One region of the Klebsiella sp. CSG-1 genome, then DNA from elsewhere that is predicted to be linked to it. Evidence: predicted binding sites of a transcription regulator. Region 1 holds the regulator's gene; each other region holds the start of a gene.
The links. The regulator LexA, encoded in region 1, represses DNA repair genes until DNA is damaged. The targets are predictions, from matches to a motif close to TNCTGTATGTACATACAGNA.

Region 1 (4,285 bases):
AGCAGATCGAGGTAGCACTCCAGCTGTTGCGTCAGCTGTTCGCGGGTCAACGAGCGCTGACGAGAGGCCAGCAGCGCGGTGCAGCACAGGTTCATGGCGTTGGCCGCGCCGGCGTTGTTGATGCGCACCATCAGGTCGGAAGCAATATTGTTGACCGTCGGCGTCAGCCACGATGGGCGAACCGCTTCGATCGGATCGATAGACTCACGCCATTCCGGAACATGCTGGTTCAGGTAAGTCATCAGCGGCAGAGGTTCGCCAAAGTTAACATAGCCCTGACCGAGGTTACGCAGCTTGCTCAGGCCGCGCAGCATCTGCGGCAGACTCTCTTTTTCTTTCGTCGCACCGCGCAGCTCTTTGGCGTAGGTGCCCACTTCCATCACGTGCTCGTAACCGATGTAGATAGGCACCAGCGTGATCGGTCGGGTCCCGCCGCGCAGCATGGCCTGGATGGTCATCGACAGGGTACCGGTTTTCGGATCCAGCAGACGGCCGGTACGCGAGCGGCCCCCTTCAACGAAGTACTCCACGGAGTAACCCCGGCTGAACAACTCGCCGAGATATTCGCGGAACACCGTTGAATAGAGCTTATTGCCCTTAAAGGTACGACGAATAAAGAATGCGCCACCGCGGCGGAAAATGGGGCCTGCTGGCCAGAAGTTCAGGTTGATACCGGCGGCAATATGCGGCGGCACCAGCCCCTGGTGATACAGCACGTAGGAGAGCAGCAGGTAGTCCATATGGCTACGATGGCACGGTACGTAGACAATCTCGTGCCCTTCATGGGCCAACTGACGTACGCGCTCGGCGTTGTGGACGTTGATCCCCTGATAGAGACGGTTCCAGGTAAAACCGAGAACGCGATCGGTCAGGCGAATCATCTCATAAGAGAAGTTCGCGGCGATCTCTTCCATCAGCGCGATGGCGTTTTGCTGCGCCTTCTCATGGGAGATTTTCTTGCTGCGCGCTTCATCTTCTACCGCGCGGGCGATGGCTTTGGATGCCAGCAGCTTATTGAACAGGTCCTGACGCGCCGGCAGACGTGGGCCGACGGCTGCCAGACGCTGGCGGGCGAAGTGCATACGCGCGACGCGGGCCAGCTTCTGGGCGATAATTTTATCGGTGCCGTGTTCGGTGGCCATTCTGCGCAGAGAAACCGGCGGCGAGAAACGGACAAAGCTGTCGCGTCCCAGCCACAGAACGGCGAAGAACTTCTGAATGCCATTCAGCATGCGCAGCGGCGGGTTAACTTCGCCTTTTTCGCGCCCAGGCGCACGCCCAAACATCACCGACACCGGCACCATTTGCACGTCCAGGTCAGGATGGTTGCGGTGCAGATCCAGGTAGTCGTGGAACAGCTTAATCGACTCTTCTTTCGGCGCGTAGTAGGTAAAGACGCGCGGGCCGCCGTGGATAAAGACGTAGCGCGGCAGCAGCGCGCCGTCGATTTCCAGCGGTTCAAGCGGATCGGGTAAATCGTGCTCCAGGCACTGAGCGCGCAGGGTCAGCAGGTCCGCCTTTGAATTATAAGGCAGGACGTACATGATAGGACGCGAGGTATCCAGCCCTAATTCCTGAGCAGGTTCTGCGGGAATAGACTTGCTTTTTACCAGCACCCGTAATGGTAAATTCAGTAATTTATAGTAAATTCGTTGCCAGCCGGACATAAACGATGTGAAGCCTCTGGTTAATCATGCAAATGCGCGGCAAGAATAACAGAAAGCGCGCAAAATTTCCGTTGCCACGCGGCAAACGCGTACACTCATTGACGTCATTTACATAAAAAGGTTCTTTTGATGGCCAATAATACCACTGGGTTAACCCGAATCATTAAAGCGGCAGGTTATTCCTGGAAAGGGTTCCGTGCGGCATGGATAAATGAGGCCGCATTTCGTCAAGAAGGCATCGCCGCCATTGTTGCTGTAGCGATAGCCTGCTGGCTGGACGTCGACGCCATCACGCGTGTGCTGCTGATAGGCTCGGTCCTGATAGTGATGATAGTCGAAATTCTTAATAGCGCGATTGAGGCGGTGGTGGACCGTATTGGCCCGGAACATCATGAGCTGTCCGGTCGGGCGAAAGATATGGGGTCTGCGGCGGTGCTGCTGGCCATTGCGATCGCGCTGATCACCTGGGCGCTCTTACTGTGGGCTCGCTATCACTGAGCGGCCACGTGGTGAGATATTCCGCTTTGCGATGTCTTCCCGGCGATCGGGCGAACCCGATGAGCTTTTGCCCGGCCGGCGACAATCACCCCTGGCGCCATGGGCTATCGGGGACGCAAAATGGAAAGAATCTCCTGATTTTTGTGTGAAATTTGATTCCAAAATCACCGTTAGCTGTATATACTCACAGCATAACTGTATATACACCCAGGGGGCGGGATGAAAGCGTTAACGACCAGGCAGCAAGAGGTGTTTGATCTCATTCGGGATCACATCAGCCAGACGGGCATGCCGCCGACGCGTGCGGAAATTGCTCAGCGCTTGGGGTTCCGTTCCCCAAACGCGGCGGAAGAACACCTGAAAGCGCTGGCGCGTAAGGGCGCGATCGAGATTATCTCCGGCGCCTCCCGGGGGATTCGCCTGCTGACGGAAGAAGAACCAGGTCTACCGTTGATTGGCCGCGTGGCGGCCGGTGAGCCGCTGCTGGCTCAGCAGCATATCGAAGGCCACTTCCAGGTCGATCCGGCGATGTTCAAGCCGAATGCCGACTTTTTGCTGCGGGTTAGCGGTATGTCAATGAAAGATATCGGTATTCTCGATGGCGATCTGCTGGCGGTCCATAAAACTCAGGATGTACGCAACGGCCAGGTTGTCGTGGCGCGTATTGACGAAGAGGTCACCGTTAAGCGTCTTAAAAAGCAGGGCAACATCGTCGAACTCCTGCCAGAAAACAGCGAATTTTCCCCTATCGTGGTGAATCTACGCGAGCAAAATTTCACTATTGAAGGGCTGGCCGTTGGCGTGATTCGCAACGGTGAGTGGCTGTAACACCTTCCCCACGCAGCATCGTCTGATGCATGATGCTGCGCTGTCTCCTCCCGGTCAGGCTCTTTCTCATGTTCTTTAACGCCGCTGATAAGGCCCTGTGGCGCCTGGCGCTACCCATGATTTTCTCCAACATCACCGTTCCGCTGCTGGGACTGGTGGATACCGCCGTGATTGGTCATCTCGACAGCCCGGTTTACCTCGGCGGTGTCGCGGTCGGCGCGACGGCCACCAGTTTTCTCTTTATGCTGCTGCTTTTCCTGCGGATGAGTACCACCGGACTGACGGCACAGGCCTTTGGCGCAAAAGATCCTCTCCGCCTGGCGCGGGCGCTGGTGCAGCCGCTGGGGCTGGCAACAGGTGCCGGCCTGCTGATTGTGCTTTTCCGAACCCCGCTTATCGATCTGGCGTTGCATATTGTTGGCGGCAATGAAGCGGTGCTGGAGCAGGCGCGGCGCTTTCTCGATATCCGCTGGCTGAGCGCGCCGGCATCGCTGGCAAACCTGGTGCTGCTCGGTTGGCTGTTGGGCGTGCAGTATGCCCGGGCGCCGGTGATTTTGCTGATTGTCGGCAACCTGCTGAATATCGTGCTCGATCTGTGGCTGGTGATGGGCCTGCATCTGAACGTGCAGGGTGCCGCGCTGGCGACGGTCACCGCCGAATATGTCACCTTTATCATCGGGCTGCTGATGGCAAGACGCGTGCTGGCGCTACGCGGTGTGTCATTTGCCCTGCTCAAGCGCGCGTGGCGCGGAGATATGCGCCGCTTGCTGGCGCTCAATCGCGATATCATGCTGCGCTCTCTGCTGCTTCAGCTCTGCTTTGGTGCGGTGACCGTTTTCGGCGCTCGTCTTGGCGGCGAGATCGTTGCCGTCAACGCGCTCCTGATGACCATGTTGACCTTTACCGCCTATGCCCTGGATGGTTTTGCTTATGCCGTGGAAGCGCACTCCGGGCAGGCTTACGGCGCGCGTGACGGTAGCCAGCTGCTTGAGGTCTGGCGAGCGGCCTGCCGTCAGTCGGGAATGGTGGCGCTGGCCTTTGCGGCGACCTATGCCGTGGCGGGACAGCAGATTGTCGCCCTGTTGACCTCGCTGCCCTCGCTTCAGCTGCTTGCCGATCGCTACCTGATCTGGCAGATCGTGCTGCCGGTGATTGGCGTGTGGTGTTATTTGCTGGATGGCATGTTCATCGGCGCGACGCGCGGGGCTGAGATGCGCAACAGCATGGCGGTGGCGGCGGCGGGGTTTGCCCTGACGCTGCTGACGCTACCGGTCCTCGGCAACCACGCGCTA
Region 2 (4,285 bases), on a different contig from region 1:
ACCTGGCGGGTAGCGTCGATAGCTACTTTTCCGTGCTAATGCGCGTGGGGCTGGCGGCGCTGGTCTTTCTGCCGTTTCTGCGTACCCGCGGGCAATCGCCGCGTACTATCGTGCTCTACATGCTGGTCGGGGCGATGCAGCTTGGCATCATGTACCTGCTGGCATTCCGCGCCTATGTGTACCTGACGGTTTCTGAATTCCTGCTGTTTACCGTCTTTACGCCGCTGTATATCACGCTGATTTACGATCTGCTCAGCGGACGCAAGCTCCGCTGGGGATATCTGCTGAGCGCGGGGCTGGCGGTGCTGGGCGCAGCCATTATTCGCTATGACAAAGTGAGCGATCATTTCTGGACGGGACTGCTGCTGGTTCAGCTGTCGAACCTCAGTTTTGCTATCGGTATGGTGGGCTATAAGCGCCTGATGGAGCTGCGCCCGATGCCGCAGCACAACGCGTTTGCGTGGTTCTATATGGGGGCCTTCCTGGTGGCAGTGGCGGCCTGGTTTATGCTGGGTAATCCGCAGCGGCTGCCAACCACAACCCTACAGTGGGGCGTTCTGGTCTGGCTGGGCGTGGCGGCGTCGGGGCTGGGTTACTTTATGTGGAACTACGGGGCCACGCAGGTGGATGCCGGCACGCTGGGCATTATGAATAACGTGCATGTCCCCGCCGGGCTGCTGGTTAACCTTGCCATCTGGCAGGAACAGCCCCACTGGCCGAGCTTTATTACAGGAGCTCTGGTGATCCTGGCCTCACTGTGGGTCCATCGCCGTTGGGTCGCTCCGCACTCCGGACAAACGGCAAATGATCGCAAGCGTGGTTCCGCGCTGAGCGAATAAACGCCTCGGTGACCGGCTGGCGCTGCTCGCCGTCGCGTACCGCGGCGTACAGCCGGCTCCACAGTCCTTCGCCCAGGGTTTTGGTGACCACCAGACCCTGGCGTTCAAAACTTTCCACCACCCAGTGCGGCAGGGCGGCGATGCCCATCCGTGCGGCGACCATCTGGATTAACAGCAGGGTATTGTCGACGCTTTTGAGCTGCGGGCTGATACCGGCCGGCTGCAGGAAGTGGCGCCAGATATCCAGGCGACCGCGCTGAACCGGATAAATCAACAGCAGTTCCGAGGCCAGGTCTTCTGGCGCGATGCGCGTTTTCGCCGCCAGCGGATGCTCCGGCGCCAGCACCAGACGAACTTCAAAATCGAACATCGGCGAATAGTGCAGGCCGCTACGCGGCAGGATATCGGAGGTCATGACCAGGTCCAGCTCGCTTTGCTGCAGGGCTGGCTGCGGGTCAAAGGTCACGCCGGACTGAAAATCCACTTCGACGTGCGGCCAGCGGGCGCGGAAACTCTCCAGTGCCGGGGTCAACCACTGTATACAGCTATGACACTCGATAGCGATGCGCAGACGGGTTTGCTGCGGCTCGTGGCAGTCCTGCAGCGCGCGGCTGATTTGCGGCAGCACCTGGTTTGCCAGCTGGAGCAGGATCTCCCCCTGCGGGGTGAAACGCAGAGGCTGACTTTTACGCACAAACAGACGGAAGCCAAGGCGTTGTTCCAGATCGCTGAACTGGTGAGACAGAGCGGACTGGGTTTGATGCAGAGCCGCCGCAGCGCCTGCCAGCGACCCGCTGTTCCGCAACGCCTGTAGCGTTTTCAGGTGTTTAATTTCGATCATGAAAGTCCTTCACTTCGGCATGAATAATTTGCGCTTGAGGAATATACAGTACCTGTCAATTATGGATGTGTAAACATCTGGATGGCTAAATCCTGTGTCTTTCGAATTTATGGCGCGTTGGCTGCGCTTGCTCATCCCGGTCACTTACATGAGTAAGCACCCGGGGATGATCAAGCTTGCCGCCTTCCCTGAATCCGAAATCCTTCGGATTAAAAAATTATGAGGTCTTAAAAATGACAATTATTAATCACACCCTCGGTTTCCCTCGCGTTGGCCTACGTCGCGAGCTGAAAAAAGCGCAAGAGAGCTACTGGGCGGGTCACTCGACCCGCGAAGAACTGCTGACGGTGGGCCGCGAGCTGCGTGCCCGCCACTGGGAGCAGCAGAAGCAGGCGGGCGTTGACCTGCTGCCGGTGGGTGATTTCGCCTGGTACGACCATGTTCTGACCACCAGCCTGCTACTGGGTAACGTGCCGGCTCGTCATCAGAACAAAGATGGCTCGGTTGATATCGATACCTTGTTCCGCATTGGTCGCGGCCGTGCGCCGTCCGGCGAACCGGCGGCAGCGGCAGAAATGACCAAATGGTTTAACACCAACTACCACTACATGGTGCCGGAGTTTGTAAAAGGGCAGCAGTTCAAACTGACCTGGACCCAGCTGCTGGATGAAGTGGATGAAGCGCTGGCGCTCGGCCATAAGGTTAAACCGGTCCTGCTGGGGCCGGTCACTTATCTGTGGTTGGGCAAAGTCAAAGGCCAACAGTTTGACCGTTTGAGCCTGCTGAACGATATCCTGCCGGTTTACCAGCAGGTGCTGGCAGAGCTGGCAAAACGCGGCATCGAGTGGGTGCAGATTGACGAGCCGGCGCTGGTACTGGAGCTGCCGCAGGCGTGGCTGGATGCATTCAAACCGGCATATGATGCGCTCGCGGGCCAGCTTAAGCTGCTGCTGACCACCTACTTTGAAGGCATCGCCGCGAACCTCGACACCATCACCGCGCTGCCGGTGCAGGGCCTGCACGTTGACCTGGTGCACGGTAAAGATGATGTGGCTGCTCTGCATCAGCGTCTGCCGTCCGACTGGCTGCTCTCTGCGGGCCTGATCAACGGGCGCAACGTCTGGCGCGCCGATCTGACCGAGAAATATGCGCAAATTAAAGACCTCGTCGGCCAGCGTGCGCTGTGGATCGCTTCTTCCTGCTCCCTGCTGCACAGCCCGATCGATCTGAGCGTGGAAACCCGTCTCGACGCGGAAGTGAAAAGCTGGTTCGCCTTCGCCCTGCAAAAATGTGAAGAGCTGGCGCTGCTGCGCGATGCGCTGAACAGCGGCGAGACCGCAAAACTGGCTGAATGGAGCGCACCGATTCAGGCTCGCCGTCACTCGTCCCGCGTACATAATGCGGCGGTGGAAAAACGTCTGGCGGCCATTACCGCTCAGGACAGCCAGCGCAACAGCCCATACGCTGAGCGTGCCAGGGCACAGCGTACGCGCTTCAATCTACCGGCGTGGCCGACCACGACCATCGGCTCTTTCCCACAGACTACCGAGATCCGTGGCCTGCGTCTGGACTTCAAAAAAGGCAATCTCGATGCGAACCACTATCGCACCGGTATTGCGGAGCACATCAAGCAGGCGATTGTTGAGCAGGAACGTTTAGGATTAGATGTTCTGGTTCACGGCGAAGCCGAGCGTAACGACATGGTGGAGTACTTCGGCGAGCACCTCGATGGCTTCATCTTCACGCAGAACGGCTGGGTCCAGAGCTACGGCTCCCGCTGCGTGAAACCGCCGGTGGTGATCGGTGACGTCAGCCGTCCGGAGGCGATCACCGTTGAGTGGGCGAAATTCGCTCAGTCGCTGACCGACAAACCGGTGAAAGGTATGCTCACCGGACCGGTGACCATTCTGTGCTGGTCCTTCCCGCGTGAAGATGTCAGCCGTGAAACCATCGCTAAGCAGATTGCGCTGGCGCTGCGTGACGAAGTGGCGGATCTGGAGGCGGCCGGTATCGGCATTATCCAGATTGATGAGCCGGCGCTGCGTGAAGGCCTGCCGCTTAAGCGTAGCGACTGGGATGCTTACCTGCAGTGGGGCGTAGAAGCCTTCCGAATCAATGCCGCGGTGGCGCGGGATGATACCCAGATCCACACCCATATGTGTTACTGCGAGTTCAACGACATCATGGATTCCATTGCCGCACTGGATGCGGACGTGATCACCATTGAAACCTCGCGTTCTGACATGGAGCTGCTGGAGTCGTTTGAAGAGTTCGAATACCCGAACGAAATCGGACCGGGCGTATATGACATCCACTCGCCGAACGTGCCGAGCGTGGAATGGATTGAAGCGCTGCTGGCGAAAGCGGCGCAGCGTATCCCGGCAGAGCGTCTGTGGGTCAACCCGGACTGTGGCCTGAAAACCCGCGGCTGGCCGGAAACCCGCGCTGCGCTGGCCAACATGGTGAAAGCCGCGCAGAATCTGCGCCAGGCCTAATTCCGTTACCCCCGTCCCGGAGGAGGCCCAGACCTCCTCCTCTTTTTTCTTTTTTCTTCCGTGCTGGCCCATGCGCCGTGCAACCTGCGGAGTTCTCGCGGCTGGGCTAC
Region 3 (4,285 bases), on a different contig from region 1:
TACAGTCGGCATCGCCTTCCCAGGCCCCCAGTACATCCACCTGACGCTCGCTGAAGACCAGCACAACTGGCGTCGACAGCTCCTTCAGCTCAACGCGCAGCACCTTCCCCAGCAGACGCTGGCGAGCAGGTTTTAACGCTTTGTCGCGCCAGAGAAAGGTATTGAGGGCGGTTTCAATGCCAGCGGTAACCAGTGGTTTGAAAGGCATGCGATCCCTCCTGTCAGAACTTATAACCGCGGTGCAACGCAACGATACCAGCCGTCAGGTTGTAGTAGTCGACGTTTTCGAAACCGGCGTCCTGCATCATGGCTTTCAGGGTGTCCTGATTCGGGTGCATACGAATAGATTCCGCCAGGTAGCGATAGCTTTCACCGTCTTTGGCAACCAGCTCCCCTACGCGCGGCAGCACGTGGAAGGAGTAGGCATCATAGGCTTTGCTGAGCGGTTCAATAATCGGTTTCGAAAACTCGAGTACCAGCAGACGACCGCCCGGCTTCAGGACGCGATACATTGAACGCAGCGCTTTTTCTTTATCGGTGACGTTACGCAGACCGAAGGAAATGGTGATGCAGTCAAACGTATTGTCGGCAAACGGCAGGGCTTCCGCGTTAGCCTGAACGTATTCAACGTTGCCGACGATACCGATGTTGCGCAGCTTTTCGCGGCCCATTTTCAGCATGGAGTCGTTGATATCCGCCAGCATGACGCGCCCCGTTTCACCCACCAGGCGAGAGAACTTCGCCGTCAGGTCGCCGGTGCCACCGGCCAGGTCCAGAACGGTCTGTCCGCGGCGTACGCCGCTGCAGTCGATGGTGAAACGCTTCCACAAACGATGAATACCGAACGACATCAGATCATTCATAACATCATATTTTGCGGCCACAGAATGGAATACATGTGCCACCATGTCCGCCTTCTGCTCTTTGGCTACGGTCTGAAAACCAAAGTGCGTCGTTTCTTGTGAATCCTCAACCATCTCAATGCCTGCTTATCAAGAAAATGTTCGCCGAGTGTAACAGATTCAGCGCATTTCCCATACGGTTCAACGCGGCGTAGAGGGTTCACCGGACATCGCCTCATCGGCCCGATCGGCGATAAATTCGTTATCTTCCAGCGCGTTTTCGTCTTCTTCAGAACGATATTCGTCATCCTGAGCCGTTGCCTGATCGACTAAATCAGGATTAATCCCGCGCTTCACTTCAACGCCAAGACCGCGGAACGCCTCTGCCTGCACCAGCAGATTCCCGCGCCCGGAAGCGAGCTTTTTCATCGCCTGGCGATAGTTATCCTGGGCTTTATCCAGGCTCTGCCCGATGGCGGACATATCATCAACGAACAGGCGCATTTTGTCGTACAGACGACCTGCGCGTTCAGCTATTTTCTGCGCATTGCGGCTTTGATGTTCATAACGCCAGAGATTGGCAATCGTCCGCAGCGCTACCAGCAGCGTCGTCGGACTGACCAGCATAATATTGTTCTTCAGCGCTTCGCTGATAAGTTCAGGCTGACGGTCGATAGCCAGCAGGAAAGCCGGCTCCACGGGAATAAACATCAGCACATAGTCGAGCGAGCGCAGGCCCGGCAGCTGTTGATAATCTTTACGCCCGAGCAGGCGAATATGGTTTCGCACCGAGGCGATATGCTCTTGCAGCGCCGCCTCGCGGGTGTAGTCATCTTCGGCATTAAAATAGCGCTCGTAGGCCACCAGCGTCATTTTGGCATCAATGACCACGTCTTTCCCCTGCGGCAGGCGGACGATCACATCGGGCTGCATGCGCGAACGCCCTTCTGTTTCGATGCTGACCTGGGTCTGGTATTCATACCCTTCGCGTAGCCCGGAAGCTTCCAGCACGCGGGTTAACACCACCTCTCCCCAGTTACCCTGCGTTTTGTTATCCCCTTTCAACGCCCGGGTCAGGTTCAGCGCCTCCTGCGCCATCTGCGCGTTCAGCTGCTGCAGATTGCGGATCTCATGGGCCAACGTATGCCGCTCGCGCGCCTCCTGGCCAAAACTGTCCTGCACCTGGCGGCGGAAACCGTCCAGCTGTTCACGCAGCGGCGTTAGCAGGCCATGTAAACTCTGCCGGTTCTGCTCATCGACGCGCCGGTTGCTGTGTTCGAAAATGCGGTTAGCCAGGTTTTCAAACTGCTCGCTCAGACGCTGTTCGCTGTTCACCATCTGGCGGATTTTATCCTCGGCGTGTATCCGGGTAGATTCAAGGCGGGTGGTGACTTCGCGGAGATCGGCCTCCAGTGAGCTATTGATGTCACGCAGGCTACGCAGTTCGTTATTCAGCAACTCGCATTCATCGCGCCAGTGGGCCTCTTGCACCAGCTGCTGGCGCGCAGCGCTGAGCTCGATATCCAGTTCACGGCGATCCTCGATAAGGTCGGCGCGAATTTGGTCAGCTTTGGCTTTGGTCGCCAGCCACCCTGCGACCAGCCCTACGGCCAGCGCCACGATGGCACTTATCACAATCGAGATATCCACAACGCCCCCTGCGGCAACAACTTACGGCACAAAAATAGAATTGTGCTGTACAAACGTCCAGTTTAAAAGAGATTTCCTGCGAGGCGCAGCGCAAAAAAGAAAGGCCGGAAGATCCGGCCCTGGGGTGAGAGGCGAGGAATTACAGCAGACGGCGAGCCGCTTCCACCACGATTTTTACCGCGTGGCTTTCGGTTTGCTTCATGGTTTCCGCGTTCGGAATTTCCTGCTGGGTACGGTTGACGATAACCCCGGCGACCATCCCGGCACGCAGCCCCTGGCTGGCACACATGGTCAGCAGGGTCGCAGATTCCATCTCGTAGTTCATGACCCCCATGGACTGCCACTCTTCCATAGAGCCTTTAAAACGGCTGACCACGCGACCGGAGAAGGTGTCGTAGCGCTCCTGGCCCGGGTAGAAGGTGTCAGATGATGCGGTAACGCCGATATGGGTGGTCGCACCGATCGATTTTGCCGCTTCAACCAGCGCAGTGGTACAGGCAAAGTCAGCCACGGCCGGGTATTCCATCGGCGCAAAGTGCAGACTCGCGCCATCGAGACGTACCGATGCGGTGGTGACCAGCACGTCGCCGACGTTAATGTGTGGCTGGATAGCCCCGGTGGTGCCGATACGCAGGAAGGTACGAATCCCCAGCTGCGCCAGTTCTTCAACGGCAATCGACGTTGACGGGCCACCGATACCGGTAGAGCAGACAATGACCGACTTGCCATCCAGTTCGGCACGCCAGGAGGTAAATTCGCGGTGAGATGCCAGCTTGACCGGCTTATCCATCAGCGCGGCGATCTTTTCCACACGCTCCGGATCGCCAGGGACGATAGCCAGCGTAGCCCCTTGTAAATCGTTTTTGGTGAGGCCGAGATGAAAAACATCAGACTTAGACATAAAAAACTCCTCTGTGGGTCGAATTATCAGCAGAAGCAAAACGGTACTTTACAGAAGCTACCCGCTAAATTTTGTGACAAAAATCACCATGAACAAAAAACATTGCAATGATTTTCCATCAAAAAGTGATAAACATCACATTAACAAGTTATATTCATCGTGCCTGAACAAAAGATAGCCTGTTTCAGGCACTGTGCTTTGTTAACGTCCGGTCGATAGCGTCTATAGTTATCGATGCGCTAATAAATAAGGGTACGGAGAATACCATGACCACAACCAAGCAACCTGGCTTTGCGCCTGCAGCCACGCCGCACGCTTCTACCGCCGTTCATACCTCGGAGGAGAGCATCACCACAGGCGAAACGTCGATCCCCACTCAAGGAGAGAACATGCCGGCCTATCATGCTCGTCCGAAGAACGCCGATGGCCTGCTCCCGGTCGTTATCGTTGTTCAGGAAATTTTCGGCGTCCATGAACATATCCGCGACATTTGCCGCCGTCTGGCGCAGGAGGGGTATCTGGCTATCGCACCAGAGCTCTACTTCCGTCAGGGCGATCCGAATGACTATACCGATATCCCCACCCTGTTCCAGGAGCTGGTCAGCAAAGTGCCGGATGCACAGGTGCTGGCGGACCTCGACCATGTCGCCAGCTGGGCCGCACGTCACGGAGGCGATGCTCATCGTCTGCTGATCACCGGCTTCTGCTGGGGGGGACGCATTACCTGGCTTTATGCCGCCCACAACCCGCAGTTGAAAGCCGCCGTCGCCTGGTACGGGAAGCTGGTCGGGCAGAAAACCCTCAACTCAGCGAAATATCCGGTGGATATCGCCGTTGATCTCAACGCGCCGGTGCTGGGGTTGTATGGCGGCAAAGACGCCAGCATTCCGCA

Region 2: metR (HTH-type transcriptional regulator MetR) is a predicted target of LexA. The motif match lies at 1,712-1,731, and genes of this name have one in related genera.
Region 3: rmuC (DNA recombination protein RmuC) is a predicted target of LexA. The motif match lies at 2,536-2,555, and genes of this name have one in related genera.

The regions. Positions count from the first base shown of each region.
Region 1 is NZ_JBWNLD010000007.1:39,761-44,045, forward strand. It holds gene plsB (glycerol-3-phosphate 1-O-acyltransferase PlsB) at 1-1,667, opposite strand, end outside; gene AC007G_RS17510 (diacylglycerol kinase) at 1,797-2,165, shown strand; gene lexA (transcriptional repressor LexA) at 2,385-2,993, shown strand; gene dinF (MATE family efflux transporter DinF) at 3,062-4,285, shown strand, end outside.
Region 2 is NZ_JBWNLD010000018.1:20,547-24,831, reverse strand. It holds gene AC007G_RS26250 (carboxylate/amino acid/amine transporter) at 1-839, shown strand, start outside; gene metR (HTH-type transcriptional regulator MetR) at 727-1,680, opposite strand; gene metE (5-methyltetrahydropteroyltriglutamate--homocysteine S-methyltransferase) at 1,914-4,175, shown strand.
Region 3 is NZ_JBWNLD010000018.1:15,337-19,621, forward strand. It holds gene ubiJ (ubiquinone biosynthesis protein UbiJ) at 1-208, opposite strand, end outside; gene ubiE (bifunctional demethylmenaquinone methyltransferase/2-methoxy-6-polyprenyl-1,4-benzoquinol methylase UbiE) at 222-977, opposite strand; gene rmuC (DNA recombination protein RmuC) at 1,044-2,492, opposite strand; gene udp (uridine phosphorylase) at 2,632-3,393, opposite strand; gene AC007G_RS26230 (dienelactone hydrolase family protein) at 3,660-4,285, shown strand, end outside.